DNA from 4 places in the Paenibacillus sp. 01T422 genome. Region 1 is predicted to be linked to each of the others. Evidence: riboswitches for the same ligand, from Rfam matches in the RefSeq annotation. Region 1 holds a riboswitch; each other region holds the start of a gene.
What was found. A riboswitch is a leader RNA that binds a small molecule or an ion and turns the genes downstream of it on or off. The one in region 1 is predicted to bind cyclic di-AMP.
Positions count from the first base shown of each region.

Region 2: linked by a shared signal. The riboswitch ahead of AC1DUA_RS00465 (hypothetical protein) and the one ahead of AC1DUA_RS04230 (stalk domain-containing protein) in region 1 are both predicted to bind cyclic di-AMP.
Region 3: linked by a shared signal. The riboswitch ahead of AC1DUA_RS03445 (C40 family peptidase) and the one ahead of AC1DUA_RS04230 (stalk domain-containing protein) in region 1 are both predicted to bind cyclic di-AMP.
Region 4: linked by a shared signal. The riboswitch ahead of AC1DUA_RS30460 (hypothetical protein) and the one ahead of AC1DUA_RS04230 (stalk domain-containing protein) in region 1 are both predicted to bind cyclic di-AMP.

Region 1 covers NZ_JBFTQB010000043.1:2,115-4,314, reverse strand. Annotated here, with positions in the region: gene AC1DUA_RS04230 (stalk domain-containing protein) at 264-1,064, opposite strand; cyclic di-AMP (ydaO/yuaA leader) riboswitch at 1,071-1,223, opposite strand; gene AC1DUA_RS04225 (LiaF transmembrane domain-containing protein) at 1,386-1,688, shown strand; gene AC1DUA_RS04220 (PspA/IM30 family protein) at 1,716-2,200, shown strand, end outside.
Region 2 covers NZ_JBFTQB010000004.1:4,452-6,651, reverse strand. Annotated here, with positions in the region: gene kdpA (potassium-transporting ATPase subunit KdpA) at 1-35, opposite strand, end outside; gene AC1DUA_RS00475 (potassium-transporting ATPase subunit F) at 83-160, opposite strand; gene AC1DUA_RS00470 (hypothetical protein) at 317-757, opposite strand; gene AC1DUA_RS00465 (hypothetical protein) at 852-1,268, opposite strand; cyclic di-AMP (ydaO/yuaA leader) riboswitch at 1,388-1,556, opposite strand; gene AC1DUA_RS00460 (hypothetical protein) at 1,840-2,200, shown strand, end outside.
Region 3 covers NZ_JBFTQB010000034.1:7,861-10,060, forward strand. Annotated here, with positions in the region: gene AC1DUA_RS03440 (hypothetical protein) at 1-30, opposite strand, end outside; gene AC1DUA_RS03445 (C40 family peptidase) at 199-1,098, opposite strand; cyclic di-AMP (ydaO/yuaA leader) riboswitch at 1,100-1,249, opposite strand; gene AC1DUA_RS03450 (aldo/keto reductase) at 1,472-2,200, opposite strand, start outside.
Region 4 covers NZ_JBFTQB010000749.1:391-2,590, forward strand. Annotated here, with positions in the region: gene AC1DUA_RS30455 (alpha/beta fold hydrolase) at 1-844, shown strand, start outside; gene AC1DUA_RS30460 (hypothetical protein) at 900-1,286, opposite strand; cyclic di-AMP (ydaO/yuaA leader) riboswitch at 1,373-1,509, opposite strand; gene AC1DUA_RS30465 (oligogalacturonate lyase family protein) at 1,572-2,200, opposite strand, start outside.

The DNA.
Region 1 (2,200 bases):
GAGTACGCTATTTCGATGAAAAGGTAAAACTTACACGTGTAAGAGGATCTACGATCCGCTATTTTGGCCATTTTCACCGGAAAACGTGCCAGTGAGGCCGATTAAGACCCTGTAGATCCGCTCAGTGAGGAAACAGTTTGTTTTTCATTAAATAACGGACTACAGTTCCCATGATTAAAGTTTTAGCTTGATTCGCATACCAACTATCCAGGAGTTTAAAAGAGGAGCGCTGTTGGCACCAATAAATAAAAAACCCGTGAGCATCACGGGTTTAGTTTGTACACTTTAACAGTTTGTAAGCCAAATTTGCGTAAGGATTGTTGAGAGCCAGGAACAAAAATATCAACGCGATTGCCTTTGATGGAACTACCGGTATCCGTTGCATAAGCATACATGCCGCCTTTTGGCAGGCCATTGAAATCATAGCCTTCTATATAGAGCTTAGATCCAAGTGGAATAACAGATGGATCTACAGCGACCGTTCCGATTCCTAATGGATTCCCCATATAGTCGTAGGCGCCAAAACCACCATTTTCAGATGGATCTGCCGAGTAAGCTGTTGACTCAAATAGCTGATAATCAGGTGCATGATGATTGCCGTCTTTACTCAGAATCGCTAATTTGCTGCTTGCGTCCCATTGAACGGGGATGTCGGAAGCWTTGCTTAGAAAACGAAGTGGCACGTATACACGCCCGTTTTGGAACTCGGCATGTGTGTCCATCTCGACACGAGTGCTATCGATTTCGGCCTCTTTTTGACCTGACACCAAGGAAATTGAGTGCTTGTCGTTATTAAGTGTGACTTTGATTTCGTCGCCTTCCTTATGCCATTGTACATCATAACCCAGTTTCTCTGTTACAAAACGGATCGGTACTTGTGTAGCATGGTTGTCATCCAAATAAGGCTGTGCATCCGGAAATTGAACCAGGTCATCGTTGACTTGAACTTTCACGTCCATACTCGCGGCTGCGTAAGCATGTCCCGAAAATGGGGAAAGAAAGCCCCCTGCCAAAACTGTGACGGACACAGCAAGGCACGTTAACCCTTTTGTAATCAAATTCAATTGGTAATCCTCCTTCAAATGAGCCTCCGAGGTTAGTTGACGGGTTCGGGAAGAAGGTTCTCCCTAGTCTGCTCTGCGTACAGAGCAAATATTCACCCCATGTAAATCGTCCCCCGTACCGGCACTTTGTCTGTGCACCGGACTCGGCTTCAAATATTCTATCATTGATAGAATAAGAGAAACAACGCCCAAAATATGGGTAAGGGTCTTAGTGCGTACTGGACTTAGGTCTAGGTACAAAAACAGTCGGGAGTCCGTTTTGAGCTGAATCCATTTCGGCTACGATAGTAGCATGAAGATTACGCGAAGGGCGGTGCAATAATGAGCATGAATCGATCGAAAAGTTGGGCATTTATTCTAATAGCAGTAGGCTTCCTCATTTGTATGCATCAAGTAGGCATGCATTTTCATTTCATGGGACTTTTGGTTCCTGTGGCGATGGTGGGGCTTGGTTATGTGGGGATAAGTAATGGAAAGAAGATTGGATGGGTTATTTTTGGTATTGGCGCTTTGATTTTAATTACAAAACTATCTGGATTCCTCGCGATTGTGTTTGCTGTGTGGTTAATGTATTACGGCTATCGCATGCTGAAAAAACAAAACGATTCGGCAGAGTTCAATTAATCAATAGGAACCTAGGGGTGTGGGATAATGAGCGTATTTGATCGAATTGGCAAAATGGCGGATGTGGCCTGGCAGGAGGCAGCCAGCAAGCTGGACCTGCATGAACGGGGAGGTGGCCACTCCGGAGGCTCCGGACACTCTGGCGCATCGCGCGGCATTGCCGAGCTGGAAGAGCGCTACGAGGAGGCGCTGCAGCGAACGATTGAGCTGCGCAGCCAAAGCGTCGACGCGGAGGAGATGGCACAGCTGCGCGCTGAGCAGGCTGAGCTAGCCATGCGCGCTGGCGACGAAGAGCTGGCGCGTATAGCGCTGCAAGAGAAGCTGCGCTTGGAAGCAGCCTGCGCGCAGTACCGCGCGCAGTACGCAAGCAGCCAGGACGTCTGCCTGGCGCTCGCAGACGAGCTAGCTGCGCTGCGTGCAGGCAGCGCAGCAGGAGCCGGACAGCCGCGCAGCGGGCTGTCCAAGGAGGAGGCTCGCGAGGCACTCCGCGAGCTGGAAGCAACCGGCCGCGA
Region 2 (2,200 bases), on a different contig from region 1:
ATCACCAGCGTGATGACTACTTGCAACAATCCCATACCCATAGTAGGTTCTCCCCCTGCTTACATAAGTTCTAATCTATCCATTAAAATTTCTCGGGCTTTACTAAAACAAAACCGAGATACACCATGATAGCTAGCGCAATTAGTCCAATTACAATCATTTGGTTGCCTCCTATAAGTTTTCATTCAAAAACTTGCATCGAAAGCATCAGCTTACGCTTTTTCACAAAATTTCATAAATCCCCAGAACCCGAGGAAAGTTAATGCCATTAATAAAATCATCGTCACATCGTTGTACATAACGCACCTCCTTCAAATCAGACAGAACCTAATTTATTTGTTTGTAATAGAGATGATAATAGAAATTTCACATCACCGTTTTTAGAATAAATAACATAGTCAGCGCCTAACACTTTGTAAATCAATCTGGGATTTACGCTTTGGGTTATCACATAGATAGGCCCTGAAGTCCAACTGCGGCATATTTGAATATAGCGGCAGCATAACGTCAAGCTCTCTTCGAACAAAATAATGCTTCCGATCGGATAATCGGGAATGATAGGGGTAGATTTACCCGGTACCGATGTATCCACTTGGATGATTTTATTCATTCCCTGCCCTTCTAGCTTGAGTTTTTCCATCTTATTGTTGGTTAATGCAATATAAGGGAAGCCACTCAACTTTATTTGCTTCATAAAGTCCTCGCCAGCCTTGGTCGGCGCAGCTATCAGCAGCAAATCGCTTTGCATGACGTTCATCGCTTCCTTTCCTGACTCATTGTAACGCCGAACTGTATAAAAATGAGGTAAAGAATCTATAGCGTGCATATAAAAAAAGCATAAAAATGCCTGCTTAGAAAGAGACATAAGCCTCTGAATGGTCAAAGATATAGGACCTATTCGATAGAACATCCAGCTCTTTTTTGCCTATTGATCGATGTTGAAGCTTATCAGACAAGTCCGTTAATGCCGACTCCATGACATGAGTCCTTGTTTCCCCCCATGCCTCTTTCTTCTGAAGGACATATTCCAAACCGTCCTCAAGGGAAAGCCCTTTGAGCTTCTGAAAGACAACAGCCCATTGAACGAGATCCCCCTTCAGGTTGCCGCAAGGAATTGCATAATCCCCTAACCCACATGTCCCCAGACTTGTTGAGATGGAAAGGATACCACAATGGCAGTCGCGGCCATGCCCAGGCAGCAATTTGTCGGATAACTCATCATCAAAGCGGTAGCATTCAATTCGGGTAATCTTGCATTCGGGAACCATTACTAGATTCACTCTCCTCATTTTTTGGACAACAAAAAGAAGCCTGTGAGCAGAGACTCTCTGCTCTCGGGCTTCATGGCAGCTTGTAGATACGAGCTGTGATTAGCACGATAGAACGTTGGCTCTCTCCCAATTCGCCTACGAGGTTAGCTGTCGGATTCGGGCTTGGAAGCGCCCTACCTTGGCAAGCTGGAGCTTGCCTTGGATTCACCCCACGAAGACGTTGATCCACTGTCGTCCTCTATTGGTTCCCCCGTTCCCCTTGCGGGGACTCAGCGTTATCAACTTGTGTGAAGTTGATGCTCTGAATCTTACGCCCTGGAGCTCAGCCTGTAAAACGTACCGCGACCTCTTTAATGGCATAATGACTAATGGGTGCGCTTCCAATTAATCAAAGCATGCATTATCGCTATCCAAGCTTCGCTTTTCTTCCATTTACGCCATTTTTATCGTTTTTTTATAGGTTACCCCCCTTTTATTTACCCCATTTTTATTACTCCCACCCTTACAATTGAAGAGCAGAACACACACATTATTTCTGACAGGTCTTACGTGCAAAGGAGAAATGACGATGGCTACCGCTCCCCGTTATTATTTAGGGTTAATCCCCGATGCGTTAAATCCGATCCGCTTAACTTACGAGTGGTTCGGTGTCTTATGGCTAGAAGAGGCTAACCGCTTCCCTGTTATTGCCGGGTACTGGTTCTGTAAGGAGAAGACAGAAATTATTCAAAAAGCGCAGCAAGCTGGTTATGCCAAATGGACTGAAATCTCCGAGCATTACGTGATCATGAACATGTATAGGTCTATACGTAATAAACAAAAGGAGCAAGATTGGGAGAAACGATCAAGGTTATCTATCCGCATGAATTTCACGGCGCCTTGGAAGAATGTTCCCTCTGGACTCTATGTTATTAAATCAAGAGAGACCT
Region 3 (2,200 bases), on a different contig from region 1:
AAACCAACTCTTCCAGACACTTAATTGCATGCGCTCGTGTTCACCTGCTCTTTCTTTCTTCCAAACATTTCTTCATTATAGGCTAAAAACCATAAAATTTCGATAAAAATCGCATTATTCCGCGGACGAAAAAAAACACCTGCCTTCTATGCCTTTCCTTTGAAAGAACATAGAAACAAGTGTTCGATAGTCCTATCCTTACATAACTCTTCTCGCTCCGACATACCTTGCACTCCAATACGCGCTCGAAAGGCTATCTACAGCCACGCCTCTGGATGTAGTCGCTGAAATGAATCGATCATTGCCGAGATAAATGCCCACGTGATTCACAGTTTTTGAAGCAAAAAACACCAAGTCTCCGGCTTTCAAATCCGTGACTATCGTACCTGCTTCGCTGTGCATCTCCGCTGACGTACGAGGCAAATCGATCCCTTTCGCTTGATACAAAAACCGCACAAAACCGGAGCAATCAAATCCATTCGGTGTCGTACCACCCCATACATAACGCACGCCCATATAAGCATTTGCCGCCTGAGCAATTTGCTCACTCACAGACGGAACAACAGGAGCAGCGGCGGCAACGACCTTAGGAGCTGGAGGTGGTGCTATCCAGGCTGGTTTGTGCGACTTTCCGTCCACATCCACAATCGCGATCTGGTTGGCTTCATTCCATTCAATTGGTGAACCGAAGGTTTCCGTGATGAAACGCAGTGGAACATAAGTGTTCCCTTGATACACGGTTGGACTGCTTTCCAAACTGATCTTCTTACTGTTCACAAGCGCTTGTTGTTGCTCTGTAACTAGTAGGATTGACTGCTGCTTGTTAACCAGCGTGACCTCGATTTGATCCTCTTGCTTCTCCCAGCTCACCTGATAGCCCAGCTTCTCAGATAACACTCGGAGTGGAACTTGCATGATGCCTTTGTCATCAATGTAAGGCTGAACTTCTGGAAACTTCAGCAGCTCCTCATTGACTTGAACCTTGACAGGACGGTCCGTAGGCGCAGAAGCGGCCTGAGCGGAATGTGCAGTAAACATCGGTACTGCGGCACATAAAATTGCGCATGAACAAATAAGACGTAAAGAAAAAGATTTCAAAACCTTGCCTCCTTGACGCCTCCGAGGTTAGTTGACGGGTTCGGGAAGAGGTTTTCCCTAGTACGCTTAGCTAGCAGCGCTCATTCACCCCAAATAAAGAAGTCCCCCGTACCGGAGCTTTTGATGCTCCGAGATTCGGCATTTTTTGTCTATGTTAGACTAGCATAGTTTATTTAGTAGATACAACTTTTGCGAAACGGTAAGTTTTACCAACGAATTTTGTCGCATAATACATACATATTGCACAACATAATGCGCAAATGAACATGCAACGCAAAGCACAGCAAAGCACACAGCGTAGGGCACAGCAAAGCACACAGCGTCAGACACAACAAAAAACCACCCCGTCGGGTGGTTTGCTACTAGGAGTAGCCTAGTAGCCAATTACTGACAGCGCTCGCTCGCTGACTGTGTTTAATGCTTCTAGTTCTGAGGCGGATAATGACAATGAGGCCGCTTTTATATTATCTTCAAGATGATGCTCGTCCTGCGTGCCTATAATAGCCGAAGTAAGTGCTTCCTGGTGCAGCAACCAAGCAATTGCAATCTGTGTTACGCTAGCGTCCTTGGAATCAGCCATTTCTTTCATGACAGCCAGAAGCTCCTTCTCCGCCTCCAGATGCTCCGGTAGGAACAGCCTTCTCTCCTTACGGAAGTCTCCCTCTTTCAACATCTTGCCATGAAGATGGAAAGCACCCGTCAGGATTCCCTTCGCGATCGAACTGTAGCTCATCACACCAACGTTATGTTCCTGGCAAAATGGTAAAACTTCTTGCTCGATAGCTCTGTGGAGCAGGCTGTATTCCGGCTGAATCACATCGATCTGTGCGTAATTCACCGCTTCTTTCAGCTGCTCCAAAGAGAAATTCGAGACACCGATGGCTCGAATCAAGCCTTCTTCCTTCAACTTCACAAATTCAGCAAGTGTATCCTTTACCGGGATCTCATAACTTGGCCAGTGAATGTAATAAACATCTATGTAATCTGTCTTCAAACGTTTCYAACTGTTTTCTGCTGACTTCCGTACATCTTGAGGAGCAAGATTGCTGCGGCTCACCTTAGTCGTAATGATGCATTGCTTGCGTATCTCTGCCAAAGCAGC
Region 4 (2,200 bases), on a different contig from region 1:
TGGTTGGGAGCTATTTTTCCGCGAAGCCGGAAGTCCGGATCATCCAACCATCATCCTTCTTCATGGTTTTCCAAGCTCATCCCATATGTTCAGGGATTTGATTCCTCATCTGGCAGACCGATTTCATATCATTGCGCCTGATTATCTAGGATTTGGAAATAGCAGTATGCCTTCCATAGAAGACTATTCATACACCTTTGAGAATCTATCGATTATGATTGAAAAGCTTATTGATTCTCTCTGTATTTCTCAATATATTTTGTACACCCATGATTATGGGGGACCAATCGGCTTCAGACTGGCTGTTCGCAATCCGCATCGCATTCTCGGGTTCGTTATTCAGAATGCCGTAGTTAGTGCCAACGGATTAGGGAAACCGTTCGATCTTTTCAAAGCACTTTGGGTGGATCGAAATCCTGCAACCGAAGCAGCTTTTGCCAAGCTAGTAACCTTTGAATTTACGCAAATGCAATATGTAACTGGCGTGTGCCAGCCTTATCTGATTAGCCCCGATGGTTATTTAATGGACCAATTATTTTTGGATCGACCGGGTAATAGCCAAATTCAATTGGAATTAGGCTACGATTATCGGACCAATGTGGCACAATACCCTGTTTGGCAGCAATACTTACGAACTTATCAACCTCCTATCCTGATAACCTGGGGCAAAAATGATTTTATCTTTACGTTGGAAGGAGCTCTTGCCTTCGGAGAACTATCAAATTGTGTGGAAACTCATTTTTTGTGCGGAGGGCATTTTGTTCTGGAGGAACAAAGCCAGCAAGTTGCTGAACTTATCAAACGCTTCTTTGGTCGTGTATATGCTTGGGGTTCTACTACTTAAAAATACGAAAAAGGAGCTGCCGCAAGGCAAGCTCCTTCACTATTATTGGAGATAGTTAAATCGTATTGCTGTTAATGTACTCTCTAAGGCAAGGATACGGACCACTAAGGATATGTGCCATGGTGACGATAAAGTTGTGATGATCCTCCAAAATTTGGGGAGAGGTTCCGACGCGATTGGCTAGCGATTGTTCAACCGCTAATTCCTTTTCTGAGCTTAGTTGATCGAGCAGCTCATTGCTCTGAGCGACCGTTTTGCTTATTTCCATTAAAGTCTGTGTTTCTACGTCTGATGGTCGGTAAGCCAAGTTCGGAAATTGAATGTCGAATTTTTCCAAACGCTGTTTTAAGTGAAGAATCTCATGATGACGTTGTGCAGAATTGTTAGATCTCTTCCATGGAAAAAGATTCTTCAGCTCATTGGTTACTTTCCTTAGCAGCATGTCTAGTTCCTCCTATTTTCTCTAGAAGAGAAAAAGGAAGCGAGGGAATAGAACCTCAAGTAGCATGGTTCCAATTAATATTTCTATCCTTCTCTTTCTACGCTGACGAAGTTAGCTGACGGATTCGGGTTGAAAGTTAACCCTAACACGATAGATGTGTACTCACCCCAGGAAACTTGGTTCCCCCGCTTCTTTAATCTAAAGAATTAAGCGTATTTTATCAATTTACTCCAATGCTTAAGGAGAAGCAATAGTAATATTTTCTTATATATGCTATGTCATTAGTCATGCATTCCTTGTAACCAAATCCACTTTATAAATACTGGGAACTCCCTCCATATCCGAGGTAAAGATAACAAACGAGCCATCAGGCGAGAAAGTCGGATGCGYGTGGGCGTCCTGTGTGTTGCCGTATGACTTCCAGCTAGTACCATGGGAGCACAGCCGCTCTTCTTGCCTCAATGCTACATCCACTAAATAAATGAAATGCTGCTCGGGCAATTGTCCGTCCCCTACGATCTGCGTATGGTTGGCATTGGAAATAAAATGGCAATACTTGGAGCTGTTCATCCAGATCTCTTCTTCCAGCGTCTCCGAGTCCATGAACCGGATACTTTCGTGATAGAGATCATCCTTATGCCGGTACACATAGGCAAATCTAGAGCCGTCGGCAAGCCAATATTCATGCGTGATGAGTTCATCATGCGTTTGTTCCTTGGCGCAGCGCAGCCGCGTCCCGTCCTTTTGGACGAGCCAGAGTCTGGCATCGATCAGATGCCCAGGACCTTCATGACAAAATAAAATGGTCGATGGATCATGCGGACGAATTTGCGGATGCCCAAGCCAGCAGTTTAGCTCCTCGTGCGCGATGTGACTTGTCCGCTGCTCAATATCGAGGTAGACGATTCGGCAGT